Linked DNA regions of Chitinophaga caseinilytica. Each later gene encodes a partner of the first gene's protein in a complex. Links are inferred from orthologs where the notes say so. Each region holds a gene or a part of one and is shown on either strand. Other genes may lie near its edges.

Region 1 (5,935 bases):
CCGTGCGCAAGGCGGTTCGCCATATGCAGCCGCAGGAAGTGACGGCACTGGTGAAGGAATCCAACATGAAAGGCCGTGGCGGCGCGGGATTCAGCACCGGCATGAAGTGGAGCTTCGTGCCGATGGACGTTCCCGGCCCCAAGTACCTCGTGGCCAATGCCGACGAAATGGAACCGGGAACGTTCAAAGACAGATGGCTGCTGGAAGGCAATCCCCATCAGCTGCTGGAAGGGATGATCGTAGCGGCGTACGCGATTCAGGCCACCGAAGCGTTCGTGTTCCTCCGCTGGGCGTATAAAGACGCGGCCATCGCTGTGCGGAAGGCGATCGCGGAGGCGTATGATGCGGGGTACCTGGGAAAAGATATCCTCGGCACCGGGTATTCCCTTGAAATGCATTTGCATACGGGCGTGGGGAGATACATGTGCGGCGAAGAAACCGCGCTCCTCAATTCCCTCGAAGGCAAACGCGCCACGCCGCGCGCCAAACCCCCGTTCCCGCAAGTCTCCGGACTGTTCGGCAAACCCACCATCGTCAACAACGTCGAAACACTGTCGTTCATCCCCCATATCGTCAATAAAGGCGCAGACTGGTTTAAATCACTGAGCAGAACGGCCGACGGCGGCACCAAAATTTACGGCGTTTCCGGCCGCGTGAACAAACCCGGCGCCTGGGAACTCCCCATGGGCATCACGATGCGCGAATTGATGGAAGATTACGCCGGCGGCATGAAAAACGGCTTCGGTTTCCGGGGCGTGTTGCCGGGCGGCGCATCCACCGACTTCCTCATCGAAAAACACATGGATATCACCCTCGATTTCGCCGGCGTTGCCGCAGCAGGCAGTCGTTTGGGAACGGGAACGATGGTGGTGCTCGACGATCAGACCTGTCCCGTCGGGTTCGTACACAACCTCGAGCACTTCTTCGCACAGGAATCCTGCGGTTTCTGCACACCCTGCCGCGAAGGCCTTCCCTGGACGGAAAAGCTCCTCTGGGCCATCGAGCAGGGAAGGGGGCGCAACGAAGACCTCGAGCTCCTGCTCCGCCATACCGAATGGCTCGGGCCAGGGAACACTTTCTGCGCGCTGGCGCCCGGTGCCATGGAGCCTTTGCAAAGCGCGCTCAAATATTTCCGCGACGATTTTGAAAGACACATCCGGGAACACCGCTGTCCGTATCACGACCCCGTGCCGGCCGCTCCCGCATCCGCTCACCTCCATCATACCCATCACTTATGACCATCTACATCGATAACAAGCCATACGAAGTGAAGCCGGGGAAGAATCTCCTGGAAGCCTGTCTGGAGCTGGGTTTAAACCTTCCGTACTTCTGCTGGCACCCGGCGCTTGGCTCCGTGGGCGCCTGCAGGCAATGCGCCGTGAAAGTGTTCAAGGACGAAGACGATAAAACGGGGCGCCTGGTGATGGGATGCATGGAGCCTGTGCGCGACAATCTCCGGCTTTCGCTGGAAGACCCTGGCGCAAAGGCTTTTCGCGACCAGGTCATCGGCTGGCTCATGACCAACCACCCGCACGATTGCGCCGTGTGCGATGAAGGCGGCTCCTGCCATTTGCAGGACATGACGGTGATGACGGGCCACACGTACCGCAATTACCGCTTCTCCAAACGGACGTACGAGAACCAGGACCTCGGGCCCTTCCTCAACCACGAAATGAACCGCTGCATCCAGTGTTACCGGTGCGTGCGTTTTTATAAAGACTATGCCGGCGGAAAAGACCTCAACGTGTTCGCCGCACACAACCACGTGTATTTCGGGCGATGCGAAAGCGGCCGGCTGGAAAGTGAGTTCAGCGGGAATCTTGCGGAAGTTTGTCCCACCGGCGTGTTTACCGACAAAACCCTCAAATCGCATTACACCCGGAAGTGGGACATGACCTGGGCGCCGTCGGTCTGCCAGGGCTGCTCCCTGGGATGCAACACGAGCGCCGGCGAGCGTTACGGTTCCCTGCGCCAGATCGCCAACCGCTACAACGGCGAAGTGAACGGCTATTTTCTCTGCGATCGCGGAAGGTATGGATATGAGTTCGTCAACAGCGACCAGCGCATCCTGCAACCCGCGTTCCGCCCGCATTCCAATGGTACGGTCAATAAGGAACAGGTGCTGGGCCAGGTGGCGGCGCGGTTGAAGAACGGCCGCACCATCGGCATCGGCTCGCCACGCGCCAGCCTGGAATCGAATTTCGCGCTGAAGCTGCTGGTGGGAGACGACAATTTCTACCTCGGCATGTCCGATTCGGACCATGACCATACTTCCCTCGCATTGAAAATCCTCCGCGACGGGCCCGTTCGTACGCCTTCCCTGCAGGAAGCAGGGCAGGCCGATGCGGTATTTATTTTGGGCGAAGACCTCACCAATACCGCGCCCATGCTCGCATTGGCGGTGCGGCAGGCCGTTCGGCGGAAGCCGGAGGCCGACGCCATGGGGCAGATCCACCTGGCCGAATGGCAGGACGCCGCCGTGCGCGAAGCGGTGCAGGAAGATCATGGGCCGCTTTTCATATTCAACACCATCCCCACCAAGCTGGACGAACTGGCGGAAGCCGTGCAACGCGGCGCGCCCGAACAGTTGGCGCGACTGGGTTTCGCGGTGGCGCAGCAGTTAGGGGCCGACATCGGGCCCATTACCGGATTGACGCCGGAAGAAACCGCGCTGGCCGAAAAAATAGCGGTGGCGCTGCTGGCGGCGGAGCGGCCGCTGATCATCGGCGGGTACGGCAGCGGATGCGATCATATGATGAAAGCCGCGGCCAACGTGGCCTGGGCGTTACAACACAAAGGCCGCAATCCCATGCTTAGCCTCACGTTGCCGGAAGTGAACAGTCTTGGCCTCGAAATGCTCGGCGGCCACCGGCTCGATACGGCCATCGATGTGTTGCGGCAGGGAGAGGCGGATACGGTGATCGTGCTGGAAAACGATCTCTACCGCCGCGCAGACGAACATCTTATCGACGAATTTTTCCTGCATGCGCAGGATGTCATCCTCATCGATCATTTATACAACCGCACCGCCGAGAAAGCGACGGTGCTGCTGCCCGCGGGGACCTTCGCTGAAGCCGACGGCACCGTCGTCAACAACGAAGGCCGCGCGCAGCGTTACTACCAGGTGTACGTTCCCAAAGGCGACGTGCAGGAAAGCTGGCGCTGGTGCCTCCAGATCGCGGAGCGCGCGCAGGTGCCATCGCTCCACGGCCTCCATAACCTCGACGATATCGATTGGGCGCTGACTACCGGTATGCCGGCTCTCGCATCCGTACAGCATCTCGCGCCGCACGCCGATTTCAGGATCAACGGGCAGCGCATCCCCCGCGAGCCGCACCGCTACAGCGGGCGAACGGCCATGGATGCGAATGTGAACGTGAGCGAGCCCAAGCCCGCGGAAGACGAGGATACGCCGCTGTCCTTCACCATGGAAGGTTTCAGGGGAGAACCGCCGGCACCGCTCATTCCGTTCTTCTGGTCGCCGGGCTGGAATTCCGTACAATCCGTGAACAAATACCAGCAGGAAATAGGAGGGCACCTCCATGGCGGCGACCCGGGCATCCGCCTGCTGGAACCGCATGTGAACGGTGGGCCACCGTATTTCCATGAGGCACCGGACACGTTCGTGCCGATCCCGGGGCATGTGCACATCATACCGGTCTATAACATTTTCGGGTCGGAGGAGCTGAGCATGTACACATCCGGCATCGCGAAAAACGCATCTGATTTTTGCTGCATTTTCCTCAACCCGGACGATCTCGCGCAATGGAACATCACGCCCGGTAACTGGGTGACGGTGGAAATGGACCATCATACCTGCAAGCTGGTGGCCAGGGCCAACCATTGGATGCCGCGCGGGCTGGCGGGCGTGAACGCGGGACTGCCGCATTCGCCCGTAGTGGATTTGCCGGTACTGGCGAAGATGCAGGCGTAAACGACAACGTTAAAACATTTCGATATGGAAGCACAATACTGGTGGATCATCGGCGGCGTACTGTTCGTACTGCTCAATACGGCGGCCGGCCTCATCTGGCTCGAAAGGCGGGTGCTGGCGCTCTGGCAGGACAGGTATGGCCCCAACCGGGCAGGACCTTTCGGCATCCTCATCGTGCTGGCGGATACGCTGAAACTGTTTTTCAAGGAAGACTGGATCCCGCCGTTTGCGGACAAGGTCGTATTCGTGTTTGCGCCGGCGGTGGTGGTGGCGAGTGTGCTCATGGCTTTTGCCGTGGTGCCTTTCGGGCCGGGGATCGTGGTGGCCGACATGAACATCGGGTTACTTTTTTTCCTGGCGATGTCTTCGCTGGGCGTGTACAGCATTGTGCTGGGGGGATGGGCGTCCAACAATAAATACGCATTGCTGGGCGCCATGCGGGGCGCGTCGCAGATGATCAGCTACGAAGTGTTCATGGGCCTGGCGCTCATGGGAACGGTCATCCTCAGCGGTACGTTCAACCTTGGGCAGATCGTGGAAGCGCAGCGCGGGATGTGGTATATATTCCCGCAGTTACTGGGTTTCCTCATCTTCTTCATCGCAGGCATCGCCGAAACGCACCGCCTGCCGTTCGATATCCCGGAAGCGGAAAGCGAACTGGTGGCGGGTTTCCACTCAGAATATTCGGGAATGAAATTCGGGATGTTCTTCATCGGGGAATATCTCGGCATCACCCTCATTTCCTCCATGATCGTGACGCTGTATTTCGGAGGATGGCTGGGCCCCGCCTTCCTGCCCGGCGTGATCTGGTTTGTACTGAAAACGTTCGTGTTCATCATAGTCTTCATCCTGCTGCGCGCTTCCATGCCGCGGCCGCGGTACGATCAGCTGATGGAATACGGATGGAAGGTATTGTTCCCGCTGTCTTTGCTCAACCTGCTCGGCACGGCGGCCATCAAATTGTTCATCGATAAATGACCGGTTATGTTCAGTTTACTCAGAAGTATGTGGCTGGTGTTCCTGCACATGTTCCACAAACGCGAAACGTACCAGTACCCGGAAGAAAAAGCCCCCTTCCCGCACGCTGGCGCGGCCGCATTGCGCTCACCCGCGACCCTGACGGCGGCGAGCGCTGCGTGGGCTGCTATCTCTGCGCCGCCGCATGCCCGGTAGACTGCATTTCGCTGCAGGCTGCCGAAGGCCCCGACGGGCGGCGCTATCCCGGCTTCTTCCGCATCAACTTTTCCCGCTGCATCTTCTGCGGGTTCTGTGAAGAGGCCTGTCCTACCTACGCCATACAATTGCTGCCCGATTTCGAAATGGCGGAATACGACCGGCAGAACCTGGTGTATGAAAAGGAAGACCTGCTGATCAATAGCCAGGGCAAATATCCCGGCTACAACTATTACCGCGTGGCGGGCATGGCCATCGCCGGGAAAGACAAGGGAGAAGCCCAGCACGAGGAGCCGCCGGTCAACGTGCGCAGTCTGTTACCTTAAAAACCGTTCGGTATGGGAACCGCATTTTATATCGCCGCCGCTGTGGCCGTTTTGTCGACCATCATGGTCATCACCCGGTACAACATCATGCATGCGCTGCTGTACTTCATCGTATCGCTGATCAGCGTGGCGGTGGTGTTTTACCTGTATGGGGCGCCGTTCATGGCGGCGCTGGAGCTGATCATTTACGCGGGCGCCATCATGGTGCTGATCATATTTTTCGTGATGATGCTCAGCCTCGGGAGCCAGACCGCCGGCGAAGAGCGCAGCTGGATGACGCCGGGCGTATGGATCGGTCCGTCGATACTATGCCTCGTACTGCTGGCCGAGCTGATCTTCCTCATGGTGCAGCCTGTGGATACGGGCGCGGAGATCAAAGTGGTAGACCCGAAGGCGGTGGGCCAAAGTTTGTTCGGCCCTTACATCCTGGCTGTTGAGCTGGCGGGCATGCTGCTGATGGCGGGGATCGTAGGGGCTTATCACCTCGGCCGCCAAAAGAAAA
Region 2 (4,355 bases), 3.7 Mb from region 1 along the record:
AGGAGCCTTCGGTCTGGAAGTAGATATATATAATACCGACCAGCATGAGCAGCGAACCGGCGAAGGTGTAAACGAAGAACTTAAACGTCACCGGGATGGCTTTCTCGCCGCCCCACATGGAGCAGAGGAAGTATACGGGGATGAGGGCCAGTTCCCAGAACACGTAAAACAGCAGCGCGTCGTACGAAAGGAAAACGCCCAGCATGCCCGCCTGCGAAAGGAGCATCAGGCCGTAAAAGGCGCCCGATCTTTCGTAGTTACGGCTCAGTACGGTGGTGAAGATGAGCGGGAAGGAAATGGTCGTGAGCAGCACGAGCATGAGGCTCAGACCATCGAGGCCGAGGTTGATCTGGCTGCCGAGTTGGGGAATCCATTCGGCGGTGAAGCGCAGTGCTTCGGGAGCCGTACGGAATTGCGCCCAGGCGGCCAGGGTAACGGCCAGCGTGGCCAGTGAGGATATCAGGCTGAAAACCTTGGCGCCACGGCCGCTGAGTCCGAATGTAATCAGCCCCGTCACCAAAGGGATCAATATGAGTAATACTGTCAACATATCTTTTTCTTAATCCGCTATCGATTTATAAAAACAAACTGATCACAAACAATACGATCATACCAATCACCATGGCGAAGATGTAGAAGCCCACCTGGCCGTTCTGCAACAGCCTGGCGCGACCGCCACCCCATTTCACCGCGGCGCCCACACCGTTCACGAGGGCGTCTATGCCGGAGCGCTCCACCACTTCCTGGAAGAATTTGCTCAGCGACATTAATGGTTTCACGATGATGGCGTCGTACAGTTCGTCTACGTACCATTTATTTTCCAGGACTTTGGCAAAGCCGGTCGTGGGCTCACCGTTATCCGAATAGTTGGCGAATTTGCTGCGCGCCCAGAGGATCATCACGATTACCAGTCCGGTGCTGAGGCCCATCAGTCCCCATTCGAGGCTATGGCTCAGGTGATGTTCGTGCAGGAAAGGCGCGGAAGGCGCGAAGATGGGGCTGAGGTATTCTGCCAGCAGGTTGGGCACGCCGAACACGGCGGGCATCCCTACATAACCACCGATCACAGACAGGATGGCCAGCACGATCAGGGGGAAGGTGATGGCGGCGGGGCTTTCGTGCAGGTGGTGTTCCTGCTCGTGCGTGCCGCGGAATTTGCCGGTGAAGGTGATGTAGTACAGGCGGAACATGTAGAATGCAGTCATGAGCGCGCCGATGAGGGCGAGACCATAAATTACCGGGCTGTAGCCGAATGCGTGGGCGAGGATTTCATCTTTGGAGAAGAAACCGCTCAGCCCCGGGATCCCTGCGATGGCGAGGCAGCCGATGAGGAAGGTGAAGTTGGTGATGGGCATCCATTTCTTCAGGCCGCCCATCTTCCGGATGTCTTGCTCCCCGCCCATGGCGTGGATCACGGAACCCGAACCGAGGAACAGCAGGGCTTTGAAGAATGCGTGCGTCATCACGTGGAACACGGCGGCGGTGTAAGCGCCAACGCCCAGGGCGATGAACATGTATCCGAGTTGGCTCACGGTGGAGTAAGCCAGTACTTTCTTGATGTCGTTCTGCTTCAGTGCGATGGAAGCTGCGAGCAATGCGGTTACCAGGCCCACGAGCGTCACGATCGTCTGGATGTGCGGGGCGAGGGAATACATCACGTTGCTGCGGGCCACCATGTAGATACCGGCGGTCACCATCGTGGCCGCGTGGATGAGGGCGGAAACGGGGGTGGGGCCGGCCATGGCGTCGGGGAGCCAGGTGTACAGGGGGATCTGTGCAGATTTACCCATGGCGCCGATGAAGAGCAGCATGGCGATGGCGAAGAGCACGCCGCTGTTTTCACCAAGGCCGGCGGCCTGGGGCAGTACTTCGGAGAAGGTCACGGAGCCGAACTGCTGGATGAGCAGGAAGATGCCGAGCAGGAAACCGAAGTCGCCGATGCGGTTCATGATGAAAGCCTTGTTGGCGGCTTTATTGTACTCGATGTTTTTGAACCAGAACCCGATGAGCAGGTAGGAACAGAGGCCTACGCCTTCCCATCCGATGAACATCATCACATAGTTGGCGCCGAGCACGAGGATGAGCATGGAGAACACGAAGAGGTTGAGGTACGCGAAATAGCGTGCAAAACCTTCGTTCGGCTCGTCATGCATATAAGAGGTGGAGTAGATGTGGATCAGGGAGCCCACACCGGTGATGATCAGCAGGAACAAGGCGCTCAGCTGGTCTACCTGGAATGCGAAGGGGATGTGGAGGCTGCCTACGCTGATGAAATCGAACAGCGTAACTACCTGGGGCGTGAAGCCGGGCGTCCGCACTTCGAAGAAGATAAGCAAGCTGATCACAAAAGCTGCGACCACGCTGCCGCTACCTACGATGCCGGTGAGCGGCTTGGATAAATACCTCCTGCCCAATCCATTGATCAGGAAACCTAACAACGGTAAAAACGGTACCAGCCAAACAAGATGTATCATCGATCTATACTATTTTTTAATCCTAGTTTTTCAGTCTGCTGAGAATGTTGATGTCTACGGAATGGGTGTTCCGGTACATCATCACGATAATGGCGAGGCCCACGGAAACTTCCGCTGCGGCAACGACCATCACGAAGAAAACGAAGAGCTGCGCTGAGGCGGCGTCTATCCGCCCGGCGTCTACCCACATTTTGGAGAAAGCTACCAGCAACAGGTTCACGGCGTTGAGCATGAGCTCGATGCACATGAAGATGATGATGGCGTTCCGGCGCATCAGTACCCCCATGATGCCGATGCAAAACAGGGCGACGCTGAGAAAGATGTAATATTGAACGGGCATATCGAATGCGTTTTATTTCTTACCGATCACTACGGCGCCGACCATCGCGCTGAGGAACAGCACGCTGCTCAGTTCGAAGGGCACCACGTAAGAGGTGAACAATGTTTTACCGAGGTTTTGAACCAGGCCGATCTCCGTGTTGCCGCCGGGCTGGATGGCGGGGAGGCTCGCGTCGCGCAGGGCGGCTACGAGCACCAGCAGCAGCGCACCGCCGGAAATGGCGCCGGCGTATTTCAGCCAGTTGCGTTTCTGCGGCTCGATGTCGGCGTTGAGGTTCATCATCATCAATACGAAGAGGAACAGTACCATGATGGCGCCGGTGTACACGATGAGGTGAACAACGAACAGGAACTGTGCGTTCAGCATGATGTAATGGCCCGCGATGGCGACGAAGCAGGTGATCATGCAAAGCACGCTGTTCACGGGGTTCTTGCTCAGGATCACGCCCAGTGCGGATGCGATGGCGATCGCAGACAGCACTGTAAAGATTATCATATCGATTCCCATTGCCTTATTGGTTGTTTTCTTTGATTTGTTTTTGAGGATGGGGGATCAGCATGTCTTCCTTCCCGTAAATGAACCCTTTACGCTGGTAGTTCGCCGGCGCGAAGGTTTCAGACATGTAAACCGCCTGTTTCGGGCAGGCTTCTTCACAGAAACCGCAGAAGATGCAGCGCAGCATGTTGATCTCGTAACGCGCGGCGTATTTCTCCTCACGGTACAGATGCTCCTCGCCCGGCAGGCGCTCGGCCGCTTCCATGGTGATCGCTTCGGCAGGACAAGCCACTGCGCACAACCCGCAGGCCGTACAGCGCTCGCGTCCCATTTCGTCGCGGTTCAGGATGTGCAGCCCGCGGAACACGGGGCTGAACGGGCGCGTCTCTTCGGGATAGTTCACCGTCGCTTTCTTCTTGAAAAGGTGCTTCAGGGTAATGCCCATACCTTTCGCTATCGCAGGCAGATAAAGTTTCTCCGCAAAGGTCATGGGCCTCCTGTCTACCGGCGTTGCCCTGTTGGTTAAAGATTGCATATGATGAGTTTCTTGAAGTTTAAAAATTAAAACCATTCTCACGGAAAAGGATCACGGCGCCGGTAATGAGCATATTCAGCAATGCCAGCGGGATCAATACTTTCCATCCGAGCTTCATGAGCTGATCGTATCGGAACCGCGGGATCGTCCACCGCACCCACATAAAGAAGAAGATGAAGAATAACGTCTTGAGGAACAGCGCCGCAATTCCGAGGACCGTCAGCAGATTACCGTCTATCCCCAGTTTGTCCATGAAAGGGAAGGCGTATCCGCCCCAATACAGCGTGGCCATCAGCACGGAGCTGATGAACATGTTGATGTATTCGGCGAAGAGGTAGAAGCCCAGTTTCATGGATGAATATTCGAGGTGGTAACCGCCGTTCAGTTCGTTTTCCGCTTCGGGAAGGTCGAACGGCGTACGGTTGGTTTCCGCGAAAGAGCAGATGAGGAAGATGAGGAAGCCGATGGGCTGGAGGAACACGAACCAGATGCCTTCGCGCTGTTGCTCCAC

Evidence for each region.
Region 2: the proteins of nuoH (region 1) and WJU22_RS00560 are in contact, whole or in part, in a cryo-EM structure (PDB 7NYH), measured with the Escherichia coli proteins. The link is inferred for Chitinophaga caseinilytica from one-to-one orthologs.

The regions. Positions count from the first base shown.
Region 1 is NZ_CP150096.1:3,804,561-3,810,495, forward strand. Bases 3,139-5,935 are described here. They hold nuoH (NADH-quinone oxidoreductase subunit NuoH), read left to right. Parts: upstream 3,139-3,958; coding sequence 3,959-4,912; downstream 4,913-5,935. Other genes in these bases: nuoG (NADH-quinone oxidoreductase subunit NuoG), read left to right, coding at 3,139-3,934. In the rest of the region: NADH-quinone oxidoreductase subunit NuoF, read left to right, coding at 1-1,238; more of nuoG, read left to right, coding at 1,235-3,138. UniProt on the Escherichia coli protein: NDH-1 shuttles electrons from NADH, via FMN and iron-sulfur (Fe-S) centers, to quinones in the respiratory chain. The immediate electron acceptor for the enzyme in this species is believed to be ubiquinone.
Region 2 is NZ_CP150096.1:126,382-130,736, forward strand. Bases 1,569-4,355 are described here. They hold WJU22_RS00560 (NADH-quinone oxidoreductase subunit J), read right to left. Parts: upstream 3,310-4,355; coding sequence 2,827-3,309; downstream 1,569-2,826. Other genes in these bases: nuoL (NADH-quinone oxidoreductase subunit L), read right to left, coding at 1,569-2,474; nuoK (NADH-quinone oxidoreductase subunit NuoK), read right to left, coding at 2,497-2,814; nuoI (NADH-quinone oxidoreductase subunit NuoI), read right to left, coding at 3,326-3,844; nuoH (NADH-quinone oxidoreductase subunit NuoH), read right to left, coding at 3,864-4,355. Outside these bases: WJU22_RS00545 (NADH-quinone oxidoreductase subunit M), read right to left, coding at 1-550; more of nuoL, read right to left, coding at 576-1,568. UniProt on the Escherichia coli protein: NDH-1 shuttles electrons from NADH, via FMN and iron-sulfur (Fe-S) centers, to quinones in the respiratory chain. The immediate electron acceptor for the enzyme in this species is believed to be ubiquinone.